DNA from 4 places in the Parabacteroides sp. AF27-14 genome. Region 2 is predicted to be linked to each of the others. Evidence: riboswitches for the same ligand, from Rfam matches in the RefSeq annotation. Region 2 holds a riboswitch; each other region holds the start of a gene.
What was found. Region 2 has a riboswitch for cobalamin ahead of DWY79_RS13940 (TonB-dependent receptor). Riboswitches for the same ligand answer to the same signal wherever they lie in the genome.

Region 1 (4,778 bases), on a different contig from region 2:
AACTGCCCTAATAGGAAGAATGCCTCCCGTGGAACCGTACTGATCCAGTTTGGATTTCCCCTTCCTGCGTTCAGCATGATGTGCGTACTTTTACGAGCGCTCTCATCCGCTAACTCTATCAAGATGTTCTTTAGCTCGAAAGGGCTAATCTCCGACATCTTTTTCTCATATTCTCTCGTGACATGTATTTTCTTCTTGTCCATACATTATATATATTACATGATTAGCACAATAACGACACCCCAGATGATTAATAAAGTATTACCCACCGCATAGGTAACGGTATAGCCTAAGGCTGGAGTCTCACTTCCTACGGCATCTTCCACCGCTCCTAATGCGGCAGTTGTCGTACGTGAACCCGCCGTACAACCTAAAGTAATAGCCGGGTGGAACTTAAAAACGTAACGTCCCATCAGAATACCGATGATAAGCGGGATAGATGTCGCTAAAGCACCGATAATAAATAAACTTATACCGACTTCCTTCAATCCGGTCACGAAACTGGGACCCGCCGTGATACCGACTACGGCGATAAACATATTCAACCCCAAATTATTTAATATCCAAACGGAAGGCTCCGGAATACGCCCGAAGGTCGGATGCTTAGAACGAAGCCATCCAAAGACGAGCCCGGCTATCAAAGCACCTCCACTCGTACTTAGGCTAATCGGGACACCCCCGAAATGAATCGCGAGCGAACCTAAAATTCCCCCTAAGAAAATACCGATACCCACGAAAATCAAATCGGTCTGATTGGTTGGGCGATCGGGATATCCCAAAGCCGTCGCCGCTTTATTTACCTCTGATTTCATGCCTACCAATTCCAGCATATCACCAGAATCTATCACCGTAGCGGCCAAGACCGGGATATTGATACCCGCACGCCTTACGGACTTGATGCTAACACCATGCATAAACGATTGATTGCGTAAATAGCAGATCTTTTTCCCCACGTATTCCTTATGGATCACTAGTACGGGTAACGTCTCTGCCGGAAAATCGAGCAATTCAATGTCATTGACCTCGTCGCCAATCCAGTTCTCCTCTCCGATCACGAATTCTCGGCGACCGCTTAGAACAACCTCATTTCCGGTATGTAAAACCAAATCCGGTTTAACATCGGTTACTACATTATTAATACGGACACACTCCACGAACAAATGCCGTCCCAATTGGTCTAAATATACCTCCAACTGCTTTACGCTTTTGCCATCCTTGAACCATTCATTACTAATCTTATAGGCCCGGAAAGTTACCGGACGGGCAGCAGGCATAAAGCCCGGTTGCTCGCTCTCGTCGTTATTTCCCATTTTAGCCTCTAGCTCTTTACACGCTTTTTTCACGTAGTCGAGTCCTCCTAAAAGACGTGGCCCGATATCACTCACTAACCATGCGGATCCTGCCGTACCGAAAATATAAGTTACCGCATAGGCCACGGGCATTACATTTACCATAGCGCTTTTATCCGTATCGCTAATATTCATCTGTCCGATCGTATCTTCGGCAACTCCTAATACTGCCGACATCGTCTGGGAGCCCGCCAATAATCCTGCGGCCTCGCCTGCGTTATATCCCATAAGTTTCGCTAACAAAAAAGGAGCGATCAAACAAAACACACACATGACGGCGGCGAAAAGCATTTGAGGAAGACCTTCCTTTTTCAATCCCCGGAAGAACTGTGGCCCAACACTATATCCTACAGCGAAGAGGAACATCAAGAAAAAGACGGACTTTAACGGTCCGCTTATATCGATTTTTAATTGCCCGATCAATACACCGACCAATAATACGCTGGTAACCGTTCCCAGCGTGAACTTCTTTATCTTAAACTTGCCAATCCAGAAACCGAGAGCTAAGGTTATGAAAATAGCTAGCTCCGGATAATGTTGAAGTAAATTAGTTATCCATTCCATATCTATTTATTTGATGTTAAACAAAAAAGATGCTATTGAAACAGGGATTCTTTGAAAGATGTTGTTACTTTTCGGGATTATTTATATAAATTTGCGACCGCTTAGGTGATAGAGTTTGTCTACCGACAATTCTATAAAAGGGAATCCGGTTAGAATCCGGAACAGTGCCCGCTACTGTGAAGCTCTTGAAAAGGAAAGCGTTCTGCTATGCCACTGTCTTAAGAAAGATGGGAAGGTTGCTTTTCGAGCCAGTCAGGAAACCTGCCAAGCGAAGTAATGATTAATTCCTCCCGGGGTTAGGAGTAATTAAGAGGATAGAAATATCACCTATATCTAAAAGATGTTGGAGACGGAATAATACGTTGTCTCCGTGGGATTGATATGTAATCTAATTATTAATATATTCATATGATGAGGAAACACTTACTATCTTTCTTCCTGCTGGTCATCAGCCTAGTTTGTCGTGCGCACGATGGCGAGAATTTTGTAGCATCCGATTTATTCGCCTCTTTACAACCGGGCGATAAGGCCGCTTTATTGATGGTACATTTTGGAACAACCCATGATGATACCCGTGCCTTGACAATCGACGCGATCAATCAAAAAGCGAAAGAAGCTTTCAAAGATGTTGAGTTGCGTGAGGCATGGACTTCTCGCATTGTAATGCGCCGCTTAAAAGCTCGTGGCATAGAGAAACTAAACCCGATCGAAGCCTTGGAAAAGTTAAAGGCTGATGGTTATACGCACATCTTGATCCAATCCACGAATATAATCGAAGGTATCGAGATGGAATCCTTACGTAAAGACGTTGCCGCCATGAAGTCTTCTTTCAAGGAAATCCGAATCGGCAATCCCCTATTGTATACGCCGGAAGATTATGAGGCAGTAATCGCTGCTATCATAAAAAATGGGGCGAAGGAAGGCGCTACATTATTAGTAGGTCATGGCACTTATACTCCAGCAACGGCCCAATATGCCATGTTGGATTATATGTTGAAGGAGAAGGGGTTCAAGAATTATTCCGTAGGAACTATTGAAGGTTATCCTTCTTTTGATACGATGGAAGCTCAAGTAAAAGCCAATGGTACGAAGAAAGTCGTGTTAATGCCATTTATGTTTGTCGCTGGAGACCATGCGAAAAACGATATCGCCGGTGATTGGAAAGAGGAACTGGAAAAGAAAGGCTACGAGGTAAGCGTATTTATGGAAGGTCTGGGACAGAATCCGGATATTCAGAAGATTTTCATCGAACATGCCCGTTTCATGGCTAAACATAAGATGATCGATATCGTTGATAAGAAGAAAGCTTATGCGGTAGAGAAGGACTAAAAAAGTTCTCCAAATCTATGTTTTATTCCTTTCGGAAGAAAAAGTAATTCCTTCCGAAAGAAACTAAATTTTCATTCGAAGGAAAATGGAATTTCTTTCGAAAGGGATTTCACATGCATACAATAAACAGTTATAATGCTAAATATATGAAAAGAGTTTTGACAATCTTACCGTTGACAGCCTTATGTATCAGTACGATGCAGGCACAACACAAGAATGAGTACACGAATTTCGCCGATACGACATTCAATATTCAAGAAGTCGTAGCGACCGCCGCACGCAAGCCACGTCCACAAATCACGAAGTTGGACGTACCTATGAAATATCTTCCTATTTCAATTAATAGCATTACGGCGAGTAGTTTGGAGTTGCGAGGTATCCGTAATATCCAAGATGCGGTACGCTTTATGCCGGGCGTACGATTCCAGACATCTTATGGCGCATTTCAACAATTGTCGATCCGTGGTTTCGATCATTCTATCATGATGATAGACGGTATCCGCGATGAACGTTCGGCAATAAACAACTCTTATCCCGTACCCGATCTATCCTGTATCGAGTCTATTGAATTATTAAAGGGACCGGCTTCTGTACTTTACGGACATTCAGCCGTAGGTGGAACCTTGAATATCGTTCGTAAATCCCCGTCAGAGAAACAGAGCGTTAATGCTCGATTGGCCTACGGTAGTTACGAGAATAAAGAGGCGACACTTGGCATGGGCGGTAAATTGGTCGGTCCGGTCAATTATTACGCCAATGTCAACTTTTCCGATCAAGAGGGCTGGCGTGATAATGGCAACCGTCGCTTTTCCGGTTATCTGGCATTGCAAGCTAAAATGACGGAACGTGACATATTAGATGTTCGCGGAGGTTTTAACCGCGACTTCTATGGGACGGAGATCGGTCTTCCCGATTTAATGGCAAATGATGTATATAATGTGCAAACAGGACAGTTATATCTCCATAAAAATGAGATGCTACCGGGACTTGACCGTGAGGCTCGCTACAATAACGAGTCCGACTTTATGAAGAATCACGCATGGAACGTATCGACGCAATACACACATACTTTTTGGAACGGCGCGAAACTAACAGATCGCCTTTCTTACAATAACGACGATATCAACTATTTTGGGACGGAAGCCCTCGACTATCTCGAAAGTGATGATCCGATCTATGATCATTATTATATGAAAAACGGCCAGAAAAAATATATCTGTTTGGACAGTGTATATCTTTCTTTCCCGCTTCGCTTCTCCCATATAGCCAAGACGGTAGCCAATACGCTCGAGCTAAGCGGTAAATTCAGGACGGGTGAGATAAAGCATACGTATATGGGAGGTTACTCTTTCGTCGCCTTGAATCGTACCAGCTATTCGGGCTATAATTTAGGAGATGATGTTCAGGGTCCCGGCCTTTATTCGCATGTATCCGTTTATGATCCGCATAGCATGGGATATATGACCAGTAAATTCTCGAAAGCAACGGTTACGCATCATTATTCCAACAGCCTTTATCTTCAAGATATGGTTGAGT
Region 2 (4,778 bases):
TTCCGGTATAATAATCTTTCATTCCTTTGGTCTGGAACATATACCCCAATTTCGCGTAAGCCGAGTTACTGGCATGATAAGTTCCGTGCGCCACCAATAACTTAGCCCCATTTTTAGTCACTCCAGAAGGTGAGGAAACCGCTTTCATCACCGCCTCATAATCGGTATCATCATATAACAAGGGATTACCTACACGCAAATCCTTAAACAAACCTTTTCGCTGTTCCGCCTCTTTGCGGATCGCTTCCATTTCCACACCCTCTATAATGATAGTCGGTTGGATTATCACATGGGTAAACCCTTGATCACGCAACTCTACCAAGGCATCCGCCGGCAACTGAACCCAAACACCTTGCACCCTCAACCGACTCACTACGCTACGGGCGCTATAAGCCTGCCGGACTTCCACGTCTGGGAAAGCCTCCTTGACACGCTTGTTCATCACATCGAGTACTTGGGTACGAGCTTCCGGGTAAGCACTCCCGAAATGTACCATCAAGATCGCTAACTTATCTCCCTTTTCCATGCTCTCCCGGATATCGGAAGCGTAAAACTCCCGCCCGGGTTTCGCCCATAATGAACAGGCGAGCCCGAGCAGGAGTGAACAAACAAACATGGATCGTAAAAATCCCCTATACATTATTATATTAGTTAATAGTTGACATGTGACAGTTTACTGCTTGAAACGGACCAGAAGGCTGACGTAATAGGTACGGCCCGGGGTCAATGTAGCGTAATTGTAATTAAAGGGACGATCATCTACATAATCAAAAAGGTTCTCGATACCTACTCCCGGTTCCAACAAGAAATCGCCGGCTCTAAACGTATGGCTCGTATTGAGATTCCACAAGGAATATTTCGGTGCGTATCCATAAGAAGTAGAATAACGTTCCCCTTGGATACGTCCGTTAAAATTCACGTTCAGCTTATACTTATTCCAAGTATGAGACCACATAGCCGCTACCGTACCACTATGCTTAACGGTCTTATCCAAAGGCTCATCCTCATATACGTTTTTTCCATCCATGAAACTATAGCCACCATTCAAGGTAAAGCCCGCTCCCAGATAACTATTGAAGGCCACGTTAATACCTTTGATCTTCGCTTTATCGATATTCGCACGCATCTGTATCTCATCATAGTACGTACCATGGGCGGTGTTATAAGCATCCCGTTCCGCCGTATCCAACATCTTATAGTTAATCATGCTACGTACGTTATTCATAAAAGCGGACACGGACAAAGAGAAATACCGCATCGTATATTCTGCGCTCAACGTAAAATTGTCGCTCTTCTCCGGGTCCAGATCCGGATTACCGATCGTAAGGCGAGTCGCTCCGGACGCTTTCTTCTCCGATTCCGTATACAACTCTTTCAATTCAGGTGTACGGAAACCAGCCGCATACGATCCGCGGAAATTAAAACCGCCTACCTTATACAGCAAAGCCACGTTAGGAGTCGCATAACTCTTAAAATTCTCATGGTAAATATAGCGCAAACCCGCGTACGCTTGGAAATGCTCATTGATATTGATCTCGTCTTGAGCATAAAGCGCAGTCGTGTACATACTTTTACCCGCTATGTTATCCGTCTCGCTACTCAGTAACTCTTTAATGAACTCCGCACCAGCCGAAAGCTTATTATATTTGCCCAAACGAAAGATTCCCTTGACATTCAAGTTATGGTAATGAATCCGTTTCGTCATATCACTCTCTCCGCTTTTCTTTCCATCAAAGAAATCCTTATACGTACTATGATTGTCCGACAGATAATCAGCGTTCAAATAAGAGTTCTTATTAATCATGTATTGAGCGCCCGCCCCATAAGTGAACGTCTCTTTTCTCATATCATAGTTGGTCGTATTCACTTTATCCATTGGCATCGGACGATCGCTGGAACGTCCGAAGAAAGTACCACGCACATAAAAAGACAAACGATCCGTAGCGTCGTACGTGAAACGTTGGTTGATCACGTTCCGGTGAAATCCCTCGGAAGCTTGCTTATTGGTAGGAACCAACTCGCCTTTACTCTCCGTATAGGGATTTAATTGCCAACCATCGGCCCGTTGATATTGATAAGAAGTATATGAACCGAACTTCCCTACATTCACGTCCGCATTGACCGACTGCAAGAATTGGTTCTTGCTACCATAACGGCTATTGCTCGTCACGTTCACCTTATTACGGGAATCATCCGTGATGATATTGATAACGCCGGCGATCGCATCGCTACCATACAAAGCGGAAGCGGCCCCGTTCAATATCTCTACCCGCTTTACGTTAGACATATCGATACGGGAATAGGTATCATCGCCGGCCAAACGCTTACCGTTTTCCAAGATAACCACGTATTTCTCTGTCAATCCGTTCATATTCATCGTAGCCCCCTGTCCGTTTTCCATAAATACGATACTCGGATTCAGCTTGGTCATCGCATCTTGGAAATTGGTTACGCTCGCCTCTTTCAAGTCTTTTCCCGTAAGCACTTTCACGGGAATAGGAGAATTACTCATGCGGCGATGCGAACCGGTACCGGTTACCACCACTTGATCGATATTCACATACTTTTCTTTCAGCTTAATAACGACATCTTTTTCCGAGTGATCCGTTTGATACACGCCCTGTTCATAGCCAAGGTAAGTCACACGAATACGATGTCTACCATCGGGAAGGTTCAGCTCAAATTTTCCGCCGGCATCCGTGGTTGTACCATTCAAGGATTCCGACACGCGGATATTCGCGCCCGGGATTGGTTCATTACTTTCATCCACGACCTTACCCTGTAAACGTACCTGCGCAAATGATACGTTTATCGCACAACTTACAGCTAAAGCCGCGCACAAACACTTTCTTTTCATAAACGATTTGTTATTATGTATATTTCCGCTTTCCTGACCCCGAGAAAAACAGCAATAAAAACGCTTGGCAGGTTTCCTGACTTACTTCGTAGAGAACGACCTTCCCGTCTTTTACAGACAGTGGTATGAGAAATGTTTTCTACTTTACAAAAGCTTACAGTAGCGGGCACTGCTCCGGATTCACACCGGATTCCCTCTTTATGACGAAACCGGATGGTTTTTACGTCATCACCAAAACGGGGGCAAAAGTATGAATTATTTTATATAAACAAAAATATATCCCGGCTTATGTTCTTTAATAGCTTTACAAAGAGAAGCTTATAACACATCACATCGCCAAAAAGGAAAACAAAAGCAATCATGCAAGATACAAAGTTTTCCAAAACTTTTTACAACTCACTGTAAATTAATATATTAACATAATTTAATCAGCAAAAAGTTTTCCAAAAAGAAAATCATATAGAGTAATAAGATACCTTTGCACGCATAATCAATCACAAATTAATCGACATCATGATACAGACAGTTGTTAAACGGGACGGGCGTATCGTTGGTTTCAACGAGGAGAAGATAGTAACCGCTATCCGTAAAGCCATGTTGCATACAGACAAGGGAGAAGATATGCAACTGATTCGCCAAATCACAGACCATATCTCATTCAAGGGAGAACCTCAAATGACCGTAGAGGCGATTCAAGATGCCGTGGAACTGGAATTGATGGCCAGTAGCCGGAAGGACGTAGCGCAGAAATATATCGCTTACCGAAATCAGCGAAGCGTAGCCCGCAAGGCGAAAACACGGGATATGTTCTTGGAGATTATCAATATCAAATCCAACGACATCACCCGTGAGAACGCGAATATGAACGCCGATACACCCGCCGGCATGATGATGAAATTCTCCAGCGAGACCACCAAGCCGTTTGTCGATGACTATTTATTGAGCGAAGAGGTCAAGGAAGCCGTATCTAACAACTACCTCCATATTCATGATAAAGATTATTATCCGACTAAAAGCTTGACCTGCGTACAACACCCGTTGGATCGCATCCTGAAATACGGGTTCTCCGCCGGTCATGGCGAATCACGTCCGGCTAAACGAATCGAAACCGCAAGCATCCTTGGCTGTATCTCTCTAGAGACCGCCCAAAACGAGATGCATGGCGGACAGGCGATACCGGCGTTCGACTTCTACCTAGCTCCTTACGTACGTAATAGCTTTATCGAGGAAGTAAAGACCTTAGAGGATTTATACGGACAGGATTTCTCCCACTTATATAATAAGCCTATCGACGATTACCAGACACAGACCTTGGATGGATTAAGCGGTGATAGACGCGTCATACAACATGCCATCAACCGCACGGTAAGCCGTGTACACCAATCGATGGAGGCTTTTATCCATAATATGAACACGATCCATTCCCGTGGAGGCAACCAAGTGGTATTCAGCTCCATCAATTATGGGACCGACACCTCGGCGGAAGGTCGTTGCATCATCCGGGAGTTATTAAAAAGTACTTACAGAGGCGTAGGTAACGGCGAGACCGCTATCTTCCCGATCCAGATATGGAAAAAGAAACGAGGCGTAAGCTATCTGCCGGAAGACCGCAACTACGATCTTTACCAATTGGCCTGCAAGGTCACCGCCCGTCGTTTCTTCCCGAACTTCTTGAATCTCGACGCGACCTTCAACCAAAGCGAGGATTGGAAAGCGGACGATCCTCAGCGCTATATCCACGAGGTAGCGACCATGGGATGCCGTACCCGTGTATTCGAGAATCGTTTCGGACCGAAGACTTCTATCGGACGAGGTAATCTCTCTTTCTCGACGATCAATATCGTGCGATTGGCTATCGAGTGCATGCAGGTGGAGAACAAGGAAGAGCGTATCGCCCTATTTTTCGCTAAACTGGATCATA
Region 3 (4,778 bases), on a different contig from region 2:
AACTCTATCTCTATCTCCGGTTATCATATGCAGGAGGCTGGTGCTACGGCTGATATCGAGATGGCTTATACGTTGTGCGACGGTATGGAATATCTTCGTGCCGGTATCAACGCCGGTATCGATGTGGATGCGTTCGCTCCCCGTTTGTCATTCTTCTGGGCTATCGGTGTAAATCACTTCATGGAGATCGCCAAGATGCGTGCGGCTCGTATGTTGTGGGCGAAGATCGTGAAGAGCTTCGGCGCTAAGAACCCGAAATCATTGGCATTGCGTACACATAGCCAGACTTCCGGTTGGTCATTGACCGAGCAAGATCCGTTCAATAACGTAGGACGTACTTGTATCGAGGCTATGGCCGCTACATTAGGACATACACAATCTTTGCATACGAACGCATTGGATGAGGCGATCGCTTTGCCGACCGACTTCTCTGCTCGTATCGCTCGTAATACACAGATTTACATTCAGGAAGAGACTAAGATCTGTAAGGAGATCGACCCGTGGGCTGGTTCTTACTATGTAGAGTCTTTGACGAATGAGTTGGTACATAAAGGTTGGGCATTGATCCAAGAGATCGAGAGCATGGGTGGTATGGCGAAAGCCATCGAGACAGGTCTTCCTAAGATGCGTATCGAGGAAGCTGCCGCTCGTACACAGGCTCGTATCGACTCTGGTGTTCAGACCATCGTTGGTGTTAACAAATATCGTTTGCCGAAGGAAGATCCGATCGATATCCTTGAGATCGATAATACAGCCGTACGTAACGAGCAGATCGCCGCTTTGAAGGAGTTGCGTGCTAACCGTGACGAAGCCGCTGTTCAAAAAGCTTTGGCTGATATCACGGAGTGCGTGAAGACGAAGAAGGGCAACTTATTAGAGTTGGCTGTTAAGGCTGCCGGCTTGCGTGCGTCATTGGGAGAGATCTCCGATGCTTGCGAGGTGGTTGTAGGTCGTTATAAAGCAATCATTAGAACTATTTCAGGCGTGTATTCATCAGAAACTAAGAAAGACGCAGACTTCCAGAAAGCTTGCGAGCTTTGCGAGCAATTCGCTAAGAAAGAAGGCCGTCAGCCTCGTATCATGATCGCTAAGATGGGTCAGGACGGACACGACCGTGGCGCTAAGGTTGTCGCTACTGGTTATGCGGACTGTGGTTTCGACGTAGATATGGGACCGTTGTTCCAGACTCCGGCCGAGGCTGCCCGTCAAGCTGTGGAGAACGACGTTCACGTAATGGGCGTTTCTTCTTTGGCCGCTGGTCATAAGACGTTGGTTCCGCAGGTTATCGAGGAGTTGAAGAAACTAGGTCGTGAGGACATCATCGTTATTGCTGGAGGTGTAATCCCGGCTCAAGACTATGATTTCTTGTATAAGGCTGGCGTTGCCGCTATCTTTGGCCCGGGTACTTCCGTATCGAAGGCAGCTTGCCAGATCCTTGAGATCTTGTTAGGCGAATAAATGGAGTTTAGACCTTACGGTTTTTAAATAAAGAGAGGCTGGACAATTGATTTTGTCCGGCCTTTTTTAGTATTGTATGCGGGTTTATGTACTTTTGTAGCGATTATTCAATTAAAAAGGGAAAGAATCATGGGAATCGTTATAGGTATAGATGTGGGAGGTAGCACGACCAAGATCGTCGGCGTGGAGGATAAGAAGATCAAGAACCCGATGTTCGTGAAAGCTACCGATCCGGTAACCTCTTTATTCGGGGCCTTCGGTAAATATATTTATGATAATAACATCTCGCTCTCGAATATAGAGAAAGTGATCTTGACAGGTGTAGGTAGTGCTTATATCGATCAACCTTTATATGGCTTACCAACTGCGAAGACGGATGAGTTCCTTGCGAATGGGCTAGGGGCGCAATATAATACGGGACTGGACAGTCTATTGGTGGTCAGCATGGGAACGGGTACCTCCTTTGTCAAGGTACAAGGCTCCACGATCGAGCATATCGGGGGATTGGGTATCGGTGGCGGAACAATCCTCGGCTTGTCTAAGCTATTATTGAAAACGCATGACTTTCACCAAATAGCGTCTTTGGCCGAGCACGGTTCCTTGAATGATATCGACTTGCATATCCGGGATATTACGCCGCATCCGCTACCCGGCCTGCCGCTGGACGTGACAGCCTCTATTTTCGGAAAAGCGGACGCGAACGCTAAGGTTGAGGATATCGCTCTCGGTATCGTTCATATGGTCTTGCAGACCATCGGACAAGGAGCTGTTTTCGCCTCGTTAAATGGCGATATCAAGAATATCGTATTGATCGGTAACCTGACTCGCTTGCCACAATGCCCGGATATTTTCCCCCGTCTGGAGGAGATGTGCGATGTCCATTTCAAGATACCGGAGTATGCCGAGTATCGCACGGCTATCGGGGCGGCTTTATGCTATATCAGGAACCGGGAATATAAGGATATTTTTTGTGGAAAGTGTTAGGCTACATCAAAACTTTATGTATCTTTGCTACATGCTTTGTTCCCTTTCGGCAATCGCCGGATAGGGATTAAAAGGGAATCGGGTGAGAATCCCGGACAGTCCCGCTGCTGTAAGCTTCATAAACGGGTTGAGCAATACTGTTGCCACTGTTCATTCAAGTGAATGGGAAGGCGCTTAAGACCGGAAGTAAGTCAGAAGACCTGCAAGGCGTGTATATTTTCGACGGCTTCGAGGAAAGGCCGGAAGAGAACGCAAGAACCGTATCCGGTTTTTACTATTCTTTATCCAAGGTTTTCTTATCAAGTCGTCTCATGGTTTCGGATAATTATTTTGCCATAATAATTAGGGAAAGAAGCATGAATCTGACCGACGGGATGAGCTCCGTGTGTAAGATGCATGCTTTCTTTGCGTTTAAAGGACTGGGGTATTCCGTGAACACTCTATAGAGAATATTTGTTTATTATTAGAAAAGTGCGTTTATTTGCAACGAGTAATTAACAAAAGAAGTATGAATATGAAGAAAATTGTGGGACTTGTTATGGTTGCCTTGCTAGCGTTGATGGCGCTTCCGGCGAACGCTCAGCTTAAATTCGGTATCAAGGGAGGTGTGAATATATCGTCTGTTCATTTCAACTCGGACGTGTTGAAAGCGGATAACGTAACCGGCTTTCAAGTGGGTCCGATGATCGAGACGACCTTACCGTTGGTCGGTGTCGGGATCGATGCGGCGGTGTTGTATTCGCAAAAAGGTTTGGAGACGACCTCGGCTGGCGGGGTTAAGACTTCGATGAAGACGGATTATATCGATGTTCCGGTCAACTTGAAATGGAAATTCGGTTTACCGATCGTCAAGGCGTATTTGGCAGCCGGTCCGTATATCGGTTTCCGTGTAGGCGGTGATAAGTTTTGGGATATCCCGGGTTCCGTAGCGGATCAGGTGAAGGCGAAGAATTTCAGCGCAGGTCTTAACTTCGGTGCCGGCGTGGAACTGATCAGCCACTTGCAGGTGGGTTTCAATTATGGTCTGGGACTGACTGATAACTATAGTATTGAGAAGGTGAACCTCTCCGACGGTGCCGGAAAGAACCGTGGATGGTCTATCACGGCAGCGATCTTGTTCTAAATAGGTGAAAATAAAATGAGAGAGGCTGGGCTTTAGAAGTCCGGCCTTTTTTGTTATTTTTGGGCTCGTAATGAAACACCTGTTTGAATGAAATACGCGGACGTCATACTTCCCCTTCCTTTGGAGAATAGCTATACCTATCGGATACCCGAAGATCTGGAGAGAGCCGTGACTCCCGGTTGCCGGGTGATCGTGCATTTCGGGAAGAAACGATATTATACGGCTATCGTCATGGAGGTACACGACCGGGAACCGGTATCCGATTTTGAGACGAAGGAGATCTACGCTTTGCTGGATGCCACGCCGGTGCTCCGCCGTCCGCAACTCCGTTTCTGGAAATGGATATCTTCTTATTATATATGTAAGCTGGGCGACGTGTATAAGGCGGCCTTGCCTTCCGGCTTAAAGTTGGAAAGCGAGACGGCGGTTACTTATAATGAGGATTTCGAGGCCACCGCCCCCTTGCGCCCGAACGAGCAAGCGGTACTGGATGCTTTTAGCGGGGTTTTGAAATTGACGATCTCGGAGTTGGAGAAGAAGACCGGTCTTCGAAATGTTGTCCCGATCGTCTCTTCCTTGATGGTGAAAGGGGCGGTCGAGGTGAGCGAGGAGCTAAAGCGAGGATTCGTTCCCAAGACACAGGCGTTTATCCGTTTGGCCGAGGCTTACCGGGATGAGACGAAATTACAGGCGGTGTTCGAGGATTTGAAACGAGCGAAGAAGCAAGAGCTTCTGCTGGTCAGCTTCTTGGATTTAAGCCATACCTTGAATCCCGCTTTATCGAAGGAGCTTTCCAAGAAAGAGCTATTGGAACGCAGTGGTTATACCTCTGCGGTATTGGAGGGGCTGCTGAAACGGGGTATCTTGGAGAGTTACGAGAAAGAGGTGGGTCGTTTGCAAGTATCTGTCTGCCGCTTGCAAGAGCCGAATCCGCTCAGTCCGGCGCAAGAGAAAGCCTATGGAGAGATCCATGAGGCTTTCAAGACGAAAGAGGTCTGCTTGCTTCATGGCGTGACTTCCAGTGGTAAGACCGAGATATACGTCCGTTTGATCCATGAGGTCTTGCGGCTGGGGCGGCAGGTTTTATATATGTTGCCGGAGATCGCTATCACGACCCAGATCACGGAACGGCTGGCGAAATTATTCGGGGATAAGCTATTGGTCTACCACTCTAAGTTCTCGGATAACGAGCGGGTGGAAGTTTGGAATAAGC
Region 4 (4,778 bases), on a different contig from region 2:
GAAACGGTTGAAAGTCACGATTACTTGCTGTCCGAAGCTCTTCATATTCTCAATGTGTTTATCTAAGTTAGCGAATCCGTTCTTTAATCCTTCGATATTCGGTTCCTTGATTTCTTTTTCAGGAACGCCACCATGAAGTTTTAAGCTCTGGGCAGTCGCTACGATGACTGTCAGTTTCGGTGAAAGCCCCGCTTTTCTACATTTGATATTAAAGAATTTCTCCGCACCCAGATCAGCGCCGAAACCAGCCTCCGTAATCACATAATCTCCATAAGTAAGAGCCATTTGGGTGGCCAATATGGAATTACATCCATGGGCGATATTAGCGAAAGGACCTCCATGTACAAATGCGGGAGTATTCTCCGTTGTTTGTACTAGGTTCGGCAGTAATGCGTCTTTTAGCAATACGGTAATAGCTCCGGCTATGCCAAGATCATTTACCGTGAAAGGCTTATCTTCGTTTGTATAACCCAATAAAATATTTCCGACACGTCGTTTCAAATCCTCTATATCCGTAGCCAAGCAAAGGATCGCCATGATCTCTGAAGCGGGAGTGATGTCAAATCCGGTCTCGGTAGGGACACCGTTCGCCGAGCCGCCTAGACCCGATACGATGTTACGTAAGCTACGGTCGTTTACGTCAAGAACCCGTTTCCATTTGATCTCCTTCAATCCCTCGCAGGTGTTGCGAGTCTGATAAATATAGTTATCCAATAAAGCGGTAATCATATTGTGGGCGGAAGTAACCGCATGAAAATCCCCTGTAAAATGCAAGTTGATGTTTTCCATGGGAAGCACTTGGGCATATCCACCTCCGGCAGCACCACCTTTCATGCCGAAACACGGGCCAAGAGACGGCTCACGTAAAGCGACCACCGCTTTCTTCCCTATTTTATTCAGCCCTAAAGCCAGACCGATCGAAACCGTAGTCTTTCCGATTCCCGCTTTAGTGGGAGTGATAGCGGTCACTAAAATTAAATTATGCTGGTCCATTTGCTTTTTATCGATCAAATGGATAGGAACCTTGGCAATATACCTGCCATAATTTTGTACTTCCTCACGAGGGATACCTAACGTTGTCGCAACTTCCTTAATTTTACGCAAGTCTGTTTCTCTTGCTATCTCAATGTCCGATTTCATGTGCTTTATGTAAGTTTATATAGTTTGAACAAAGTAAATCTAATTTATTATAATAACAAAATGATACGGAACAAGGTTTTCCCCCTTTATGGAATAAGAAGATTGTGTTATTTTGATATTTTTGTGCGAAAATGGCGATGATCTCGCTTTTTGTGATAGCTGTTAGGCTTGAAATTGAACTTTTTGTAAAGTGAACTTTGCAAAAATCATACGTTTTGCTTGTTGCACTCTTAAAGAATTATAAAATAGTCTTTAAAATTATCCGTCTATGATAATTTGATTAATTTTGTGGTGTCACAACGATAAAAAGAAAGCTAAAATGGTTTGAGTGTGATAAATTGAAATAGATGAGAGATTAATAACATTAGCAATATAATATGTAAATTTAAGGTTATGTCAACAGTAAGATTTAGTCAGGTTACATTTGCTACTAAATCGTGGGTAGCAGAAGCATGGGAAAAGATGGTAGTGGAATTGTTTAGCGGTCGTGTCGTAGCGGAAGTCAAACAATTGGATGAAGTATGTGAATCAAAGTGGGAAGTAGAATTGAAGAAGCTTCAAAACGAGGTTCATTCTTTATGTCATCATGCGATCCATCAATTGCTCCCGATAGCCGGCTCTTATCAACAGGCATTACTGGATGACGTTGCCCAAGCCTATACGGTATACGCTCCGGAAGAAGCAGAGTCTATCTTCAACCGGGGAAACCAAGCGATCGAGGATATCAAAGGGCATGTATCGGGTATTCGCTACAACGCTTGTAAAATGCGTGAGGCGAACCGTAAAGTAAGCGAGTTGGAAGATATGCACGCAAAAGCGATCATGTACCATAATTCAGTGAAACCTTATATGGATACACTTCGTTTCCATATCGATCAGCTTAAGCATATATTGCATGTAGCGTAATAAGATGGGCTGTCCGGGTTTGGTTACTCTCCGGGCAGCCTTCTTCTTTTAGCGAGGTTGGATAATCAGTAGGGAGAAATAGGGGAAATCCTTGGAATGTATAGTGGCGATATCAGTAGTATAATATTCTTTTCCTGTTCCTACATTCTCGAAATAATGAAAAACCGCCTTATCCGCATACTGCCGGATACAAGTATGAATAGCCTCTTGGCAACCCGGTAATTTCATGATGACGATGATCATTCCATTTTCTATTTTTGCCGAAAGTTCATCGAACGACGCAGTCCCGGGGATTACATTAATTTGCTCCTCTTGTTTTACGATATGTATCCCGGCCAAGGCACCTGCCGCTATAAATGCCGGAATTCCTGCGATTCGATCGACCGGGATTCCTGCTTCCTCGAATTTATCGTATACATATTGTATAGATGAATAAAAACCAGCGTCTCCCTCGGCGACGATCACGATTTGTTTTCCTTTCAAATATTCAGCTTGGGCATCCAGAAACAATTCGTTATAAGCGTTTAACGCATCTGTCCGTTCCTTACTCATTGGCAAAATAAACGGATGGATCAAGGATTCGTCTACCTCAATAGCTTTCAATATATCCGTCGCCCGAGATATGATTCCATGCTTGCCTTGTGTAGCAGGACAATAGATAATATCAGCCTTTTGTAATGTTTTAAGCCCTTTCAGCGTAATTAATTCCGGATCACCGGGACCTAATGAGACGAAGTGAATAGGATGATTCATGTGTATCTGTTTTTATTTGAAACGCAAAAGTCCTTAAAATTGCGGATGTATACAAATATTCTTACTACTTTTGTCGCTGTAACAGGCTCCGCTTATCTCTTTTTCCGGGAGGCGGATTAAAAGGGAACCGGGTGAGAATCCCGGACAGACCACGCTGCTGTGAACTTCTAAACATTCGGACAATACCTTGGCCACTGGTTTCGTAATCGGGAAGGCGTCTAGAATGGAAGTAAGTCAGAAGACCTGCCGGTTCATAAATAAATGTTGCTGTCCCGTGGAGCAGGACGAGAGTAACTGTCAATGATCAACTGTCAATTAAACAAGGATTATGAATAAGTTTATAGCGGGTGGATGCTTGCTTTTATCGGTATTGACTTTATCATGTACTTCAGGTATCCGTGAAAAAGGAGAAATAGGGAAGACGGCTTCCGTAGAGCAATCCGCATTCTCGCAAGAGCAGGTTAAGCCTTTATACGCCCAAGGATTCAAGCTTACCTATGCGGATCAATATGTCTTGGCTGATATTCAAGATCCTCAAAACGAGGAAAGCACCACGTTTCATTATGCGTTCGTAAAAAGAGGTTCGAAACCCACGGGGATTCCCGTTGATTATACGATGATAGAGCTTCCTATCCGAAGCGTTATCTGTATGACTTCCCTGCAATTATCGAATTTTATTAAATTGGGTGCCTTGGATAAGGTCGTTGGGATTACCAGTACACGGCATTTGTTCAATAAAGAGATGAACGAACGCCTGAAAGAAGGTAAAACCGCAAAGATCGGTATAGAGGGAAATTTCGATAACGAGGTTATCATGAGTATGAATCCTGATTTGATCCTTGTATCGCCATTCAAGCGGGGAGGCTATGAGACGCTGAAAGACGTGGGTATCCCCTTGATTCCCCATTTGGGTTATAAGGAGACTACGCCATTGGGACAAGCTGAATGGATCAAGTTCATAGGCTTGTTGTTAGGGGTAGAGAAAGAGGGCAATGAGCGTTTTGCCGCCATTGAGAAGAGGTATAATGAATTAAAGGAACTTACGGCGGATGGCAAGGTTAAAAAATGTCCGATCGTTTTTAGTGGCGAGTTACGGGGTGGAAACTGGTATGCCGTAGGAGGAAAGAGTTTCTTGGCACAGCTTTTCAAGGATGCCGGCGCTGATTATTTCTTGAAAGACGATGAGCGATCCGGTGGTGTTACATTAGACTTCGAGACGGTCTATAACCAAGCGGACGATGCTGATTTCTGGCGTATCGTGAATAGTTTCCCGGGAACGTTTAGCTATGAGGCATTGAAAGAGCAAGATCCTCGTTATGCGGATTTCCGTGCGTTCCGGGAGAAAGGGATTATCTATTGTAATATGAAGAACACGCCGTTTTATGAGAGTATGCCGACAGAACCGGAGATCGTCCTAGCGGATTTGCTTCATATCTTTCATCCGGATTTATTACCGGATCATGAGCCGGTCTATTATTCTCGACTTAAATAAGGAACGCTGATGAGACATTCAAATACCCTATGGATGCTGGCGATTGTCACGGCTATTTTTGTTCTAATCTTTTTGAATTTGGTGTTGGGGTCAGTCTCTATTCCTCTTCAATCGGTTTGGCATATTATCTGGAATTCAGGAAATGAGCCTATTACATGGCAGAATATTATCTGGAAATCCCGACTACCACAGGCATTGACAGCGTTGGTAGCGGGAGCAGGCTTATCCATCAGCGGCTTACAGATGCAAACCGTTTTCCGTAATCCATTGGCCGGACCTTCGGTCTTAGGTATCAGTTCGGGAGCGAGCATGGGTGTCGCTTTCGTGGTGTTGTTAAGCGGTAGTTTAGGGGGCGTTGCCTTGAGTAAACTTGGTTTTATGGGGGAGATCGCCTTATCGATAGCGGCCGTGATCGGTTCCTTATCCGTGATGGCGCTGATCGTGTATGTTTCCCAAAAGGTAAAAGGAAATGTCACGTTGTTGATTA

Region 1: another riboswitch for cobalamin. It lies ahead of DWY79_RS11615 (sirohydrochlorin cobaltochelatase); the one in region 2 lies ahead of DWY79_RS13940 (TonB-dependent receptor).
Region 3: another riboswitch for cobalamin. It lies ahead of DWY79_RS14540 (porin family protein); the one in region 2 lies ahead of DWY79_RS13940 (TonB-dependent receptor).
Region 4: another riboswitch for cobalamin. It lies ahead of DWY79_RS15860 (ABC transporter substrate-binding protein); the one in region 2 lies ahead of DWY79_RS13940 (TonB-dependent receptor).

The regions. Positions count from the first base shown of each region.
Region 1 covers NZ_QTLZ01000009.1:144,289-149,066, reverse strand. The annotation lists gene DWY79_RS11625 (bifunctional aspartate transaminase/aspartate 4-decarboxylase) at 1-203, opposite strand, end outside; gene aspT (aspartate-alanine antiporter) at 216-1,913, opposite strand; cobalamin riboswitch at 2,000-2,197, shown strand; gene DWY79_RS11615 (sirohydrochlorin cobaltochelatase) at 2,325-3,242, shown strand; gene DWY79_RS11610 (TonB-dependent siderophore receptor) at 3,389-4,778, shown strand, end outside.
Region 2 covers NZ_QTLZ01000013.1:38,257-43,034, reverse strand. The annotation lists gene DWY79_RS13945 (sirohydrochlorin cobaltochelatase) at 1-640, opposite strand, end outside; gene DWY79_RS13940 (TonB-dependent receptor) at 674-2,857, opposite strand; cobalamin riboswitch at 2,906-3,108, opposite strand; gene DWY79_RS13935 (anaerobic ribonucleoside triphosphate reductase) at 3,371-4,778, shown strand, end outside.
Region 3 covers NZ_QTLZ01000014.1:82,659-87,436, forward strand. The annotation lists gene scpA (methylmalonyl-CoA mutase) at 1-1,458, shown strand, start outside; gene coaW (type II pantothenate kinase) at 1,588-2,442, shown strand; cobalamin riboswitch at 2,462-2,665, shown strand; gene DWY79_RS14540 (porin family protein) at 2,957-3,565, shown strand; gene priA (primosomal protein N') at 3,653-4,778, shown strand, end outside.
Region 4 covers NZ_QTLZ01000017.1:9,229-14,006, reverse strand. The annotation lists gene DWY79_RS15875 (formate--tetrahydrofolate ligase) at 1-1,140, opposite strand, end outside; gene DWY79_RS15870 (hypothetical protein) at 1,534-2,046, shown strand; gene DWY79_RS15865 (precorrin-2 C(20)-methyltransferase) at 2,095-2,799, opposite strand; cobalamin riboswitch at 2,866-3,065, shown strand; gene DWY79_RS15860 (ABC transporter substrate-binding protein) at 3,128-4,291, shown strand; gene DWY79_RS15855 (iron ABC transporter permease) at 4,301-4,778, shown strand, end outside.